2 regions of the Parashewanella sp. 2210YD4-3 genome follow, and region 2 is predicted to be linked to the other one. Evidence: predicted binding sites of a transcription regulator. Region 2 holds the regulator's gene; the other holds the start of a gene.
What was found. The regulator ArgR, encoded in region 2, controls arginine synthesis, uptake and breakdown. The targets are predictions, from matches to a motif close to ANTGAATANNTATTCANT.
Positions count from the first base shown of each region.

Region 1 (3,436 bases), on a different contig from region 2:
ATAATGCCATGCCTAATAAATTAGGCATGAGCAAGTGGCAAGAGCAATTATTGGCAATTAATGGCTTTTACTGAATTCAAAGTAACATCTTGTACAGGAACGCTTTGGTGACCGCCTGTATTATGAACTGCAACAATGCTAATTTGATCAACCACTTCAATTCCCGATGTCACTTTTCCAAATACTGCATAGCCAACTCTAGATGCAGAATGATCCAGCTGTGGGTTATTGAGAGTATTGATAAAAAACTGACTTGTGGCTGAATCAGGTAGGAGTGTTCTGGCCATTGCTATGGTGCCACGAGCATTAGTAAAGCCAACACTGGCTTCGTTTTTAATTGGTGCTTTTGTTTCTTTAGGCTTTAAGCCTGATTCGAATCCACCACCTTGGATTACAAAATTATTTATAACACGGTGAAAAATGGTGTTGTCATAAAAGCCTGAGTCGACGTAATCAGCAAAGTTTTTACCTGTGATGGGGGTATTTGTAGTGTCAATAGCAATGTTAAATTTTCCCTTTGTGGTATCAAAGGTATAACATTTGTCTGCTTTCATTGTTGGTGGAGGGGTTGGTTGAGGTGCTGATGTGTCATCGCTGCCGCCGCAGCCTGATAAAACCAATAACACTGTAACAGCTGCCAGTGAATGCTTCATGGTACTTCCTTTTTTTATTATTTGATTACAACGGCAGCATTATATGTTTTTAACAAATAATTAGCATTGATGAATTTTTGATTTTACTGTTTTACATTTAAAAACAATATTTCTGAATTAAATTTGCCAATATATTTAATGTTCCATCAATTTGATCTTCGGCTAAAAACTCATTTGGTTGGTGGGCTTGGTCTATGCTGCCCGGGCCCAATACTATTGTCTGAGAAGCAATCTTTTGGACAAATGGAGCCTCTGTTGAGTAATTAACGGCACAGCAACTTTGATGACTTAATTGCTCAACGAATTTTACTAATTCGCTATTTTCTTGCTCTATAAAACTTGGAGAGCTTGGTTCAAGCTCTTCAAAGCGGACTCGTCCGGGATATTGCTCTACAACCGTTTTTAACGTTTCAGTTAGCAAATGAGTGACTTCATCATCTCGCATGCCCGGCAGAGAGCGAATATCAATATCAAGCTCACAATGACCGCAAATGCGATTAACGCTGTCGCCACCACGGATCGCGCCTAAATTGAGGGTTGGCTCTTGTACGTCAAATGCTTGATTTCGATAATTGAGGGCAAGTTTAGATTTAAGTTCGATCAGTTTGCCAATAATTTGATGCATCACTTCAATTGCGTTTATTCCAGCGGAAGGTCGACTTGAATGTCCAGACTTTCCTGTCACAGTAATTTTATGAGACATATAGCCCTTGTGCATGACCACTGGAATTAAGTTGGTAGGTTCACCAATAACGGCTGCATCAGGTCGAATATCTTGAGATTGAGCAAAGAATCGAGCCCCTGCCATACTGGTTTCTTCATCGGCGGTAGCCAGTACATATAACGGTTTTTGTAGGTGCTTGGCAGATAAACCTTGGCAAGCTTGTAAAATGAAGGCAAAGAAACCCTTCATGTCACAAGTGCCTAATCCATAAAAGCGGCCGTCTTTATTTTCTACTTTATGAGGATCGCTATCCCATCCGACTTCATCGAACGATACTGTGTCGCTGTGACCCGCTAATAATAACCCACCTTCACCACTGCCCAGTTTGGCTAATAGATTAAATTTATTACGTGTGTTTGGTACAGGAACAATTTGAATCTTAAAACCTATCATTTCGAACCAAGTTGCAAGCAATGAAATAACTTGCTGATTGCTTTGATCTTCACTTTCAATATTTGAACTGATGGAAGACAAGGAAATGAGTTGAGTAAGTGATTGTTCGAAATTAGGTAATGTCATTTTTAAATATAGTTAACAATATTCTGTAGATATATATTTATAAATATTGCATAAGAAGTCAATTGTGTGTAACTTCGCATTTATTGATAAAGAGATTGTAATTTATCTCATTAGTAATACAGATATTTAATTTTATAGCTTTATTTGGTGGTGAATAGTTTTGCAAATTAAGGATGTTAAAGCTGCTGTTGTGGGAGCAAGTGGATACGCTGGAGCTGAGTTGGTCTCTCTGCTTGTTCGTCATCAATGGATTAATTCTATTGAGTTGTTAGTGTCTGAGAGCAGCCAAGTGTTGGGGCAGTGTTTTAGTGATGTTTTTCCTCGTTGGAAGGGAGTTTGTGATAACGCTTTTCAAGCCGTTAATGCTGATTGGATAGATAAAAATGCCGCTGAATTTGATGTGGTTTTTTTGGCCACGCCTCACGAAGCCAGTGTGAAGTTAGTTGAAGCTTTTTCTGCACATCAAGTCATTATTTTTGACCTTTCAGGTGGTTTTAGGCTTAAACAACCCAAACTTTATGATCAATATTATGGTTTTACTCATCAACAGCCCGAGTTATTACAAGAAGCGGTCTATGGCTCTCCTGAGTGGGACGCAAAAGCCCTAAAAGAGGCTAATTTGATTGCAGTGCCGGGTTGCTACCCTACGGCAAGTTTATTAGGGCTTAAACCGATTACGTCTAATCATTTTCATGATGAAGACTCTTTGATCATTGTTAATGGCATAAGCGGAGTCAGCGGTGCTGGCCGTCAAGCGAACTTAGCGACCAGTTTTAACGAGGTGAGTTTAACGCCATACAATATTTTGAAGCATCGACATCAGCCTGAAATCTCCCAAGCCGTACAGGCTGATGTCATCTTCAATCCACACCTTGCGCCATTCAAACGTGGGTTACTAGCGACAACGACGCTTAAAATCAAAGAGGGGATCACTACGGCTGATATTGATGCTGTTTACAAAAATGCCTATCAGTCACAGCCACTTGTTAGAATGCAAAAAGCTTGGCCTAAAGTAGATAATGTTTCAGGTACTCCCTTTGCCGATATCCATTGGCAGTTTGATGAGAGTCAACGTGTGCTGGTCATAAGCTGTGCGATTGATAACTTACTGAAAGGTGCCGCTTCACAAGCGGTGCAATGTCTTAATTTACGTTTAGGGCTTTCAAGCGAGTTTGGTTTACTAAGTAACATTGAGGTAAACCATAATGACTAAGCCTTTAGTGATCAAAATCGGTGGTGCGATCTTAGAGCAAGAATCGGCATTGACTGCATTATTGTTGGTTTTTAAGTCCAATTTGGATAGAAAAATCATTCTAGTCCACGGGGGAGGAAGCACCGTCGATCAAATGTTGCTGCAAGCTGGATTCACTACTAAGAAGAAAAATGGATTACGTGTTACGCCTAAGGCTCAAATCCCCATTATTAGTGGCGTATTAGCAGGAACGGTCAATAAAAAAATTGTCGCAACAGCCAACCATCTTGGTTTAATCAGTTTAGGACTATCGCTTGCTGATACGGCAATGGTTACTTGTAGCAAGCA
Region 1 covers NZ_JBWQOG010000001.1:35,799-39,234, reverse strand. Annotated here, with positions in the region: gene AC1EU0_RS00145 (peptidylprolyl isomerase) at 48-653, opposite strand; gene argE (acetylornithine deacetylase) at 751-1,896, opposite strand; gene argC (N-acetyl-gamma-glutamyl-phosphate reductase) at 2,057-3,109, shown strand; gene argB (acetylglutamate kinase) at 3,102-3,436, shown strand, end outside.
Region 1: argC (N-acetyl-gamma-glutamyl-phosphate reductase) is a predicted target of ArgR. The motif match lies at 1,942-1,959, and genes of this name have one in related genera.

Region 2 (10,571 bases):
GCAATCATGCGGTCCTGGACTGGCTTCAGGGTGACCCTGAAAGCTAAATGCAGGCTTATCCGTTAAGTGGATCCCTTGTAAGGAACCATCAAATAGCGATTTATGTGTCACTTTAATGTTACTTGGCAAACTGGCTTCATCAGCAGCAAAACCGTGGTTTTGGCTGGTGATCATTACCGTGCCTTTATCCGTATCACCTACAGGATGGTTAGCACCGTGATGACCAAACTTCATCTTCAGTGTTTTCGCACCTGAAGCCAGAGCCAACAATTGGTGACCCAAACAAATACCAAATACTGGAATGTCGGTTTTTAAGATTTCTTGAATCGCTTCAATCGCATAATCACATGGCTCAGGATCGCCCGGACCATTTGATAAGAACACACCATCCGGATTCATGGCTAACACTTCGCTAGCCGGAGTCTTAGCTGGAACCACGGTGACATCACAACCGCGGTCAACCAACATTCTTAAAATGTTACGCTTAACACCATAGTCGTATGCCACGATTTTATATTTAAGCTCTGACTCTGGTGTATCACTTGGTAATCCACCTACCAAGCGCCAGCTTCCACTGCGCCATTGATACTTTGAATCAGTAGTAACTTCTTTGGCTAAGTCCATGCCTTTTAAGCCGGGAAATGCTTTCGCTTCCACTAGGGCTTTTTCAATATCGTCACCAACTAAAATACAACCGGACTGAGAACCTTTTTCACGCAAAATGCGTGTCAGCATACGTGTATCAATATCGGCTATGCCTACGACGTTGTTGCTTTTAAGGTAATCACTGAGAGATTGTTGGTTACGGAAGTTACTGGCGAGAAGGGGAAGGTCACGAATGATTAAGCCAGTGGCATGAATGCTATCGGATTCTGTATCTTCTGAGTTAGTGCCGGTATTTCCAATGTGGGGGTAAGTAAGAGTGACGATTTGACGAGAATAAGAAGGATCAGTTAGTATTTCTTGGTATCCTGTCATCGAAGTATTAAAAACCACTTCTCCGACGGCTGAACCACTGGCACCAATTGCGGTACCTTTAAAAACCGTCCCATCTTCGAGTACGAGTAAGGCAGACTGTGTCAACACGACCTCCGAAAGAGCCAAGCTATTGAAATTTAATAATTTTTAATTATCAACTCCTTGCAAAAATCCCATAAATACTGAAATTTTGGCAAATTGCGCAGATTTTACATGAGAAACGTGATCTCGTCTACAAAAATGGAATTAAAAGAAACAACCTCGAAAAACAATAAAAGCTATAATTATCATACAGATAAAGGTAGGCAGACACTTTTAAAAACGCTAGTTTCTCTTTAGAGAACAAAGAGTAATGACCTAGTCTTAAAAATTAATCTCGAGCTAACTGTAGATGTGTTGGAGAATCAAAATAGCCACGACAACGACTACTTCGACATTTATCGTAAACCATCATACAAGTATATGCCCCCAACACTCCTCCAAGGATACCTCCTCCAACTCCACCACCACAGCTTAAACATAAGCCAGCTATTGACTGATGACCTGAGAGAACAGCTAACGTAGCCGCCGCATCGCTCGGTAAACTAAGACATACCATTCCCGTAGCAGCTGCATAGCCAGTGCGTTCATCACATTTAGGTATGAAAAAACGCCCCGCTTTTATCACCACTTCATATACACGTTTACCGATTCTGAGTAGTCCTTGGCCATTTCCTTGAGCATCAAGCTTCCGAAGTAATAAAGATTGCTCTGTCGAAATTCGGTACTCTCGGCTATCTGAATTCACTGAATTTATAGTCCCGCCAGCCATTCTATTACCTTAACTATCGATTAAATCAGAACAATAATGTTAGTGATTAAGACGTAAAAAAACTGCTAAAAGCCATTAAGTTTTGATTAACAAAAGTTTAATTTTGGAAAGATGAGATATAATCAGAAACAGAGCTATTGAGGCGAGTATAACTTTCAGGATTAGATTTTGCGTGAGAATCATCCCAGTATCTTGTATAAGCAGTTATTGCTAACCGATAGCTAAAAATTATCCGTCTAAAAGAAAATGTTTAGACTACAGCGCGACGTCAAGAATCAAGCCACAGAAGAAGTTATTCATGAAGCATTTTTTGTGAATTAGGTGCCTGCCCTTCAGAATTTGCATTTTCAAAGTTTGGAACAATGCTAACAATATAACCAGCAAAAATACCTCCAGCCCCCCCGGCTACTCCTCCTCCAGTAATCTCCGCAATAGCTTCAATAAGAGCAGGACAAACAGGGTAGCTATTTGGCAACTGTGTTGCACATATTGGAGCGGCTATAGCCACAGTGCATACCAAAAAAGTGATAACGCCTGTGATACAAGCACACTTGGCAACGCCTTCCTTTTCACACCTAGGAGTTAACAAGTATGTGATTCCATTACAACTAAAAAGTTGACTTTGCGAAGAGGTTTGCGGCTCGCTTTTTGCTAAAGTTTGGTATGTTTTTTGTGGTGAACCAGCGGTAATCGATTGATTTGCTCCCATACAACCTCTTCATCTTTATCATTACTTCAAATAATCCCAATAACTCTAAAAGCTGTTCATGGTTAGTTTTGGAATTTAGCTTAGGTCAATGACTCTAGATTGTTAGCCGTTAAATTTACAGCCTTATTCAATTAATATGACGTTAAACAAAATTTACTTTAAAGAATTCCAGGCATAAAAAAAGCGAAGCACTTAGCTTCGCTTTAGTGAATCCTAACCGGAAGTTATTTTACAAACTCAACACCGATTTGAATGTCACCTTTTAGGGTTTCAAGCATAGAATCACGCGCGTCCGCTTCAAATGCACTTACTTCACCATAAGGCAGTATTTCTTCTACACCATTTTTACCTAAACGAACTGGTTGAGCGAAGAACTCTGCATGTTCACTGCCACCGTCAACATAAGCACACTCGATAACGTTTTCTTCACCTTGAAGACCACGTACTAGAGATAGACCGAAACGACATGCCGCTTGCCCCATAGATAGAGTCGCGCTACCGCCGCCTGCTTTTGCTTCCACAACTTCAGTACCTGCGTTTTGAATACGCTTAGTTAAAGCTGCCACTTCTTCATCAGAGAAGTTTACACCTTCAATTTGAGAAAGTAACGGAAGAATAGTCACACCACTGTGGCCACCAATCACATTGATGTTCACATCTTCAGGCTTAAGACCTTTCGCTTCAGCAACAAAAGTTTCAGAACGGATAACATCAAGGGTAGTAACACCGAACAAACGGCTTTTATCATAAACGCCTGCTTTCTTTAGTACTTCAGCAGCAATAGCAACAGTAGTATTTACAGGGTTAGTAATCACACCAATAAGTGCCTTAGGGCAAGTAGCTGCAACTTTTTCGATTAGGTTACGAACAATACCTGCGTTGATGTTAAATAGATCAGAGCGATCCATGCCTGGCTTACGTGCTACACCCGCTGAAATCAATACTACGTCAGCACCTTCTAGTGCAGGAGCTGCGTCTTCACCCGCGAAACCTTTTACTTCAACGTCCGTTGGAATGTGGCTTAAATCAACTGCAACACCTGGTGTTACTGGCGCGATATCATATAAAGATAGCTTTGAGCCAGAAGGTAATTGAGTTTTTAATAGTAGGGCAAGAGCTTGGCCGATACCGCCAGCCGCGCCTAGTACAGCAACTTTCATAATTGTCTCCGATGATTCGCAGGATTTGTGATCTTAGTCAAATTTCTGCGGCAACCATACTGTAATGTGATTCAAATTTCAATAAATCTGTGAAACAGTCAGCTAGATTTATTTACGACGATTGGCAATTCAAAACGCTACTTTTAAAGGGGTTTAAGCCAAGTTGTAAACTTGTGTTTCCTCTCCTCACAAATGCATTTTTATGCAGCCTTATGCAGTTTGTTTGACACTTTAATTGGCAGTGTGCAAAAATTCGTTTACTTCGAATGTATCAATAGCAGGATGTTGGCGATACCTTCACGGATAATAAAGACATCATTATGACTATTAAAAATCAAAACGAATTAGTAAAAGCGTTCAAAAATTTATTAAAAGAAGAACGCTTTGGTTCTCAAGGCGAAATTGTTAATGCTCTTCAAGCTGAAGGCTTTACCAATATTAACCAATCTAAAGTATCTAGAATGCTTAGCAAGTTTGGAGCTGTGAGAACCCGAAATGCCAAACAAGAAATGGTATACTGCCTTCCAGCTGAATTAGGCGTTCCTACCGCTGGTAGCCCACTTAAAAATCTAGTGCTAGACGTTGACCATAATGCGGCTATGATCGTAGTTAGAACTAGCCCAGGAGCTGCACAGCTAATCGCTCGTTTACTTGACTCCATCGGCAAACCCGAAGGTATTTTAGGTACGATTGCAGGTGACGATACTATCTTCATTTGCCCTGCAAACCTTGAAGATATGGACGCTATTCTCGAAACGGTGAAATCTTTGTTTAATTACTCTGAGTAATTTAACCTCAGCTCTGCATAACGAAATCAATAACATTTTGATTTAAAATACAAACCTTAAATTTTTATCTACAGTGCGGCTAATTTTGTGTAGTTCAAGGCAGAACAGTTCGTAATAGCCTGTCTATTACGGGCTGTTCTAACACAGAAATACGCGAAAGTAGCTGTACTGTAGAGGTTGGCTTATACAGAGCTGAGGTTAATATAAAAGTACCTCTCTATAGCAGAGCTCAATGCTCTGCTTTTTTATATTCAATCCTGACTCAAATCTAAACAGAACAACAATTTAATTTGCGGCACAGACTCTCTATTTATATTGTGAACGATGTAACTTCTATAGAGATCTAAGCAAATGAAAACACCAATTACATATTTAATTGCATCCATTTCATTACTTGCAAGCTACTCCTGCTTTGCTGAGCAGCTCATTCCGATTACGTTACCGGGTAAAATTGAAACAGTGAATTCGATTGTTATTGATAATGATACGGCATCACCTATGGGAATATGGCTCGACAAAAGCACCAACGTATACATGACCAGCGCATCGAATAAGATAAAAAATTATTCTAATGGTGGCAATTATCGCATCAATTTTAATATCCCCAACGACGATGCTCAAGCGGCTAAAGCTAGTAGTCATTTAAACTTCTTTTTGGGGATAGGGATCAACGGGCAAGCCCGTATGTTGGGGCATTCTCAATGTACTGCTGATTTAAACATTGATCTTGGTACCCGCTCTCTCACTATATCAAATGGCAGTTGCGATAACGGTCCAGGGCTAGAAGACTATCAACTAAAAATGACCTTTGATGGCAATGAAAGCGCAAGCATTGATGATATTACTCTTGATTCAGCTCGAATGCCTGATGTTCAAGTTACTTTGACACACAAATAAAATTGGCAGTCGTCATGATGTTAAAAGCTTTGCTATCAGGGGCTTTTAAGCAGTTCATATAAACGCGCCCGCTGTTATAAACCTAAAAATGAGTTCACTAAATAACTTATGGCTTTCATTCCAGCTCAAACAAGTTCTGTCTCACCACCTTCAGAAATGTGTAGTTCGCCAGTTTTTTATCCTGCCAATACACCGGCTTACTTCAACTATGGTCATTTATATTTTAATGTCTGCTTACAACCTATACCGAATTACACACCAGTGGCAGGCAATCAACAGGCTCAACAAGTACTTTACTTTGATAGTGTTCAGCCACCTAATGTTTATCCTCAAAATTACTTTACATACGAGGTTTCACCTCCCTACCCTTATCATGAAAGGCATCAAGCATTAACCTCTGTTCACTTACTGACGGCTCCTATTCATCAAGGAGAAGTCGTTAATGAGCGAACAGAGCGGCGACTAAATGGTCTAATTAATAAATGCAAAACATTAGCAGAATTGAAAGAGATCATTATTGCGGGAAAAAACATATCACAACCAGCAGGTTGGAACGTTCTACTTATCGAGAAAATGCTTAAAAAGTGCATTAAACTAGGCAAAAGTGATAAAGAGGTCAATCGTACCGAAATACAGGTAGTGATTAATTTAATCATGAGCTTGCCCTCACAATTCATAACTGAAACAAACGTTCGCCTTAGATACTCACCTAAAACGATTACTTTATTTCTCAAAGCATGTGCACTCACGCAAGATATAGAAAGAGCAAAACAAATACTCATTGAAAGAAACGGTAAAGAAAGTTGGCTTACCTGCTGGGGGATTTCTGCCAATATCAAACATATCAACACTTTCATTTTGGTTTGTGTAGCCACTAAAGAGTGGGGAATTGTATGGGAAGCAATTAATAACAATAGCCTGATATTAAAGAATGGAAACCACACACCGAATACCGAAACTTGTTTAAACCTACTGAGACTGTGCGCTAAAACAAAACATTTTGAAGAAGCCAAATGGCTGTTATTTGGTGACAAAGAGCATAAGAGCTTTGTTTCAAAACACAACATAACCCCGGAATACAAAGTGATACGGGAATTTCTCATCACTTGCTTCGCTGCACAAAAAGCGCTTGTGTCTAGAGATGAGTTAATCGATGCTATAAATCTGTGGAAAATCCCAATGAAGCCGCTATTGCGGGCCTATACAGCGACACTCGAACCGGACAAATTTGAGGAAGCCATTAATGTTGGGCTAGCAGAAAAGGCTTTTCTCCCTAGTTTAGGATTGAATGATAATTGCCTTAAATTTAGTTTCCAGACAATATTTGCTAAGTGCTCAAAGGGTGATATGGACACCCTTGGTATACCCTTTGAATTTGCCAAACTTTTATTTGAATACCATGTCATGACGAGCGGTCATACTGTTTTACAATTTACAACAGATCCAAATTGGGGGAATCACCTAAGACACAAATTGGCAAAATTTTCCAAGGAGGCATTAAACAGAGCCTTTGTTAATACCTTAGCCACTCCGAATAGTTTTCGATATCTACCTGAAGACACGAGTATAAATTCCTCCAATTCGAAACATACTTCATCAGAGGAACTGGAACAACAAGCTTACCTTTCTCCTGCAGCACCTAACAAAAAGTCTAACGATGGTGCAAAAAATGATGATCCTGTCAGCGCTTGAGTAAATTGCATTAGCCTATCACTTTGACCATGATCATCACCTTTAACCATGCTATGAAGCATGGCTTCGAAGTGAGTTGGTGTTTTACATACCGAAATGAACATCAAGCCTTGTTGACCCAATGAACCATAAGGCATGCTTTGTCTCAGGATTTCTTTACTATTGCCATGCTCATCTTTTAAGTTCACCCGCTTTACATGACTGCTCGGTAGTTTTTCGTGTGCAGCATATTCAACATCATCTTGTTTAGTACGGCCGATAATGTCTTCTTGTTCTTTTTGGGCTAAGCCGTGCCATGTTTTGAGCTTATGGGCGTATTTTTGAACATGCACATAACTGCCTGACTGAAATAATGGCTCTTCTTCATCGACTAAAGCTACCTTTTGACGTTGACGCCCTTTCGGGTTCTCGGTGCCATCAACAAAGCCTGTTAAGTCGCGACTATCCATATAACGGAAACCACGCTCTTCATCCACCAGCTCAACTAACCCTTCTAGCATTTGATTAATTTCATTGGCCACCAAATGTAAGACATCATAACGGTCACAACGAATATGGAAAAATAAATCGAACTCAATAGCTGGAGCATAAAGATCATGGTGTTGAACAGCAGGGAAAGGACGTAAAAGTGCCGGTCTTTCATTTGGATAAAGCGTATCCCAATAATTTGCACCTATGGCTAAAAACCCATTAAAAGCACTATCGGCATATTGATCAGTAAGCTCATATAAATACTGGGCAACCGACGCTAGGCATGGTCTAAGTTGAGCTTCTACATTATCTTCAGCGTTATACATCAAATAAACGCTGTGCAGATTTCCTTCAGCACAAATACCTAGTTGCTCCCTTGGCATTATATCTATTTCCATTCGTTGCTCTCCGATTCAGTCATGGTAAACAAATCTTTAAACTAGTTCACGATTTATCTACAAAAAATAGAAATTTAGGATCATTGTATGTTGTTTAAAAATTCGCTAGCGTAGCGAGTGCAATTTTAACCAGCTCTTAGGGATCACTCAATGAATAATCTCCTTCTAAGCAGCATTACCCTTTCGATTATATTAGGCCTAACGGCTTGTTCAAATGATAAGACGATAAACACTCAATCACCGTCTCCGTCATCTAATAACTTGCTCAACAATAAACAAGCCTTGACTTCTGGAATTGATTTCAAAAACTTCGATCGTAATGTGCGTCCTCAAGATAACTTCTATCAATATGTCAATGGAACTTGGCTTAACAATGCCAAGATCCCAAGTGACCGAACCAGCATAGGCGCCTTTTATGATTTAAGAGAACATGCCAGAGATGATGTAAAAGCCATCATAGAAAATACAGCCGAGCAACCAAACCTCAAACCCGGCTCTGATGAGAAAAAAATGGCAGACTTATATCGCTCCTTTATGGATACTCAGCGACTAAACGCCCTTGGCCTCAGTCCCGTTTATCCTGAATTTCATAGCGCTAATGCCATTAAGAGTAAAAATCAATTAGTGAACTATTTTGCCCAAAGCCAAATCCATGGTGGCAATAGTCCTATGGCATTTTACATTGATGTCGATGCCAAAAATTCCAGTCGTTACGCCACGCACATTTGGCAATCAGGTCTGAGCCTTCCAAATAGAGACTATTATCTCGATAAAACCCAACGCTTTGTTGAGCTACGTCATGCCTACCTCAAACACATTCAAACCATGTTTGAGCTAGCTAAACTGCCGAATCCACGCCACAGTGCTCAAACGGTATTATCGCTAGAAACAGCCATCGCTAAGTTGCAGTGGGATAAGGTAAAAACTCGTGACAGCTCCAAAACCTACAACCTGTATCAAACTAAAAACTTAACTGAGCTTGCGCCACAAATTCCATGGAAGCGTTACCTCAAAACATTGGGCGCTGATAAGCAGAAAGACATCATTATCAATCAACCGAGCTTTATTTCAGGCCTTGGAAAATTAATCCAATCTCGAAGCCTCAGTGATTGGAAAACTTATTTAACTTGGCATAGCCTATCAGATTCAGCCAACCTGTTATCTGAACCGTTTGTAAAAGAAAACTTTAACTTTTTCTCTAAAACCTTAAACGGTCAAGAAGCTCAGGAACCTCGCTGGAAACGTGGTGTTTCAGTGGTAAATGGCCTGTTAGGAGAGGTAGTAGGCAAAGTCTACGTCAAGCAACACTTTAAGCCTGCAGCCAAGGCAAGAATGAAGCAGCTTGTTGAAAATCTGCGAGATGCTTACGGTAGCAGTATTGATGATCTTACTTGGATGAGTGCTGCCACCAAGGCCGCCGCTCGTGAAAAGTTAGCTAAATTCACCCCTAAAATTGGTTATCCGAATAAGTGGAAAGACTACAGCAAACTTGTTATTAAACCGGACGACTTGGTTGGCAATGTTCGACGTTCAGCGGTGCTCCGTCACCAAAAATCCCTCGCTAAATTAAACAAGCCCGTCGATCCTAGTGAGTGGTTTATGACACCACAAACCGTCAATGCTTACTACAATCCCACCATGAACGAAATCGTCTTCCCTGCCGCGATTCTGCAGCCACCTTTTTTCAATATGGCCGCTGACGATGCGGTAAATTATGGCGGCATCGGCGCGGTTATCGGTCATGAAATGGGGCATGGATTTGATGATCAAGGCTCTAAGTACGATGGCGACGGTAACTTGAAAAACTGGTGGACACCGAACGATTTGAGTGAGTTTAATAAGCGCACTAAGGAACTGGTTGATCAATATAATGGCTACTATGTCTTTAAAGACTTGCATGTGAACGGCAAATTAACCTTAGGAGAAAACATCGGAGATTTATCAGGCATTACCATCGCTTATAAAGCCTACAAAAAATCGTTGAATGGCATGCCTGCGCCTATCATTGATGGACTTACTGGAGATCAACGTTTCTTTATTGGATTTACCCAAATATGGCGAGCCAAGTTTAAAGAAAAAGCCGCACGAAATCGTGTTGCTACCGATCCTCATTCTCCACCAGAATTCCGTTCATTAGGAGCACTATCCAACTCCCCTGCTTTCTATAAAGCCTTTAACGTGAAGCCGGGTGATAAGATGTATCTTCCACCAAATAAACGCGTGAAGATCTGGTAGGTTTCTGTATCAAAGCCGCATATATTGCGGCTTTTTTTGCTAAATCACCATTAGAATGATAATTTCACTGCAATTTTTCAAAACGAAATCGTATTAAAGACTGTTGGTATTTGGTGTTTATTTTAACCTTGGAAGATCAACACGTCCTAGTATTAGTGATCTTATGAATGATATTTTAGAAAAGCTGCAACAACGTAATCAACAAACCACCTTCCCTCTTGAACTGCCAACCTTTGAGCAGTTAGTGGAAATTGAAGAACAAATTTTAATTCCTCTGCCTCAAGATTTAAAAACCTACTTGCTTGAAGGAAGTGATGTGTTATTTGGTCATCTAGAGCCAGTAACCGCCGCCGATCCGTCTACTCATACGTACTTGCCTGAAGTCACCAGCTATGCGTGGTCTATCGGGTTACCAAGAGAAATGATTGCCAT
Region 2 covers NZ_JBWQOG010000002.1:165,552-176,122, forward strand. Annotated here, with positions in the region: gene carA (glutamine-hydrolyzing carbamoyl-phosphate synthase small subunit) at 1-1,083, opposite strand, end outside; gene AC1EU0_RS03985 (hypothetical protein) at 1,349-1,789, opposite strand; gene AC1EU0_RS03990 (hypothetical protein) at 2,082-2,498, opposite strand; gene mdh (malate dehydrogenase) at 2,723-3,658, opposite strand; gene argR (transcriptional regulator ArgR) at 3,976-4,446, shown strand; gene AC1EU0_RS04005 (hypothetical protein) at 4,798-5,343, shown strand; gene AC1EU0_RS04010 (hypothetical protein) at 5,452-7,035, shown strand; gene AC1EU0_RS04015 (Dyp-type peroxidase) at 6,963-7,904, opposite strand; gene AC1EU0_RS04020 (M13 family metallopeptidase) at 8,055-10,139, shown strand; gene AC1EU0_RS04025 (SMI1/KNR4 family protein) at 10,303-10,571, shown strand, end outside.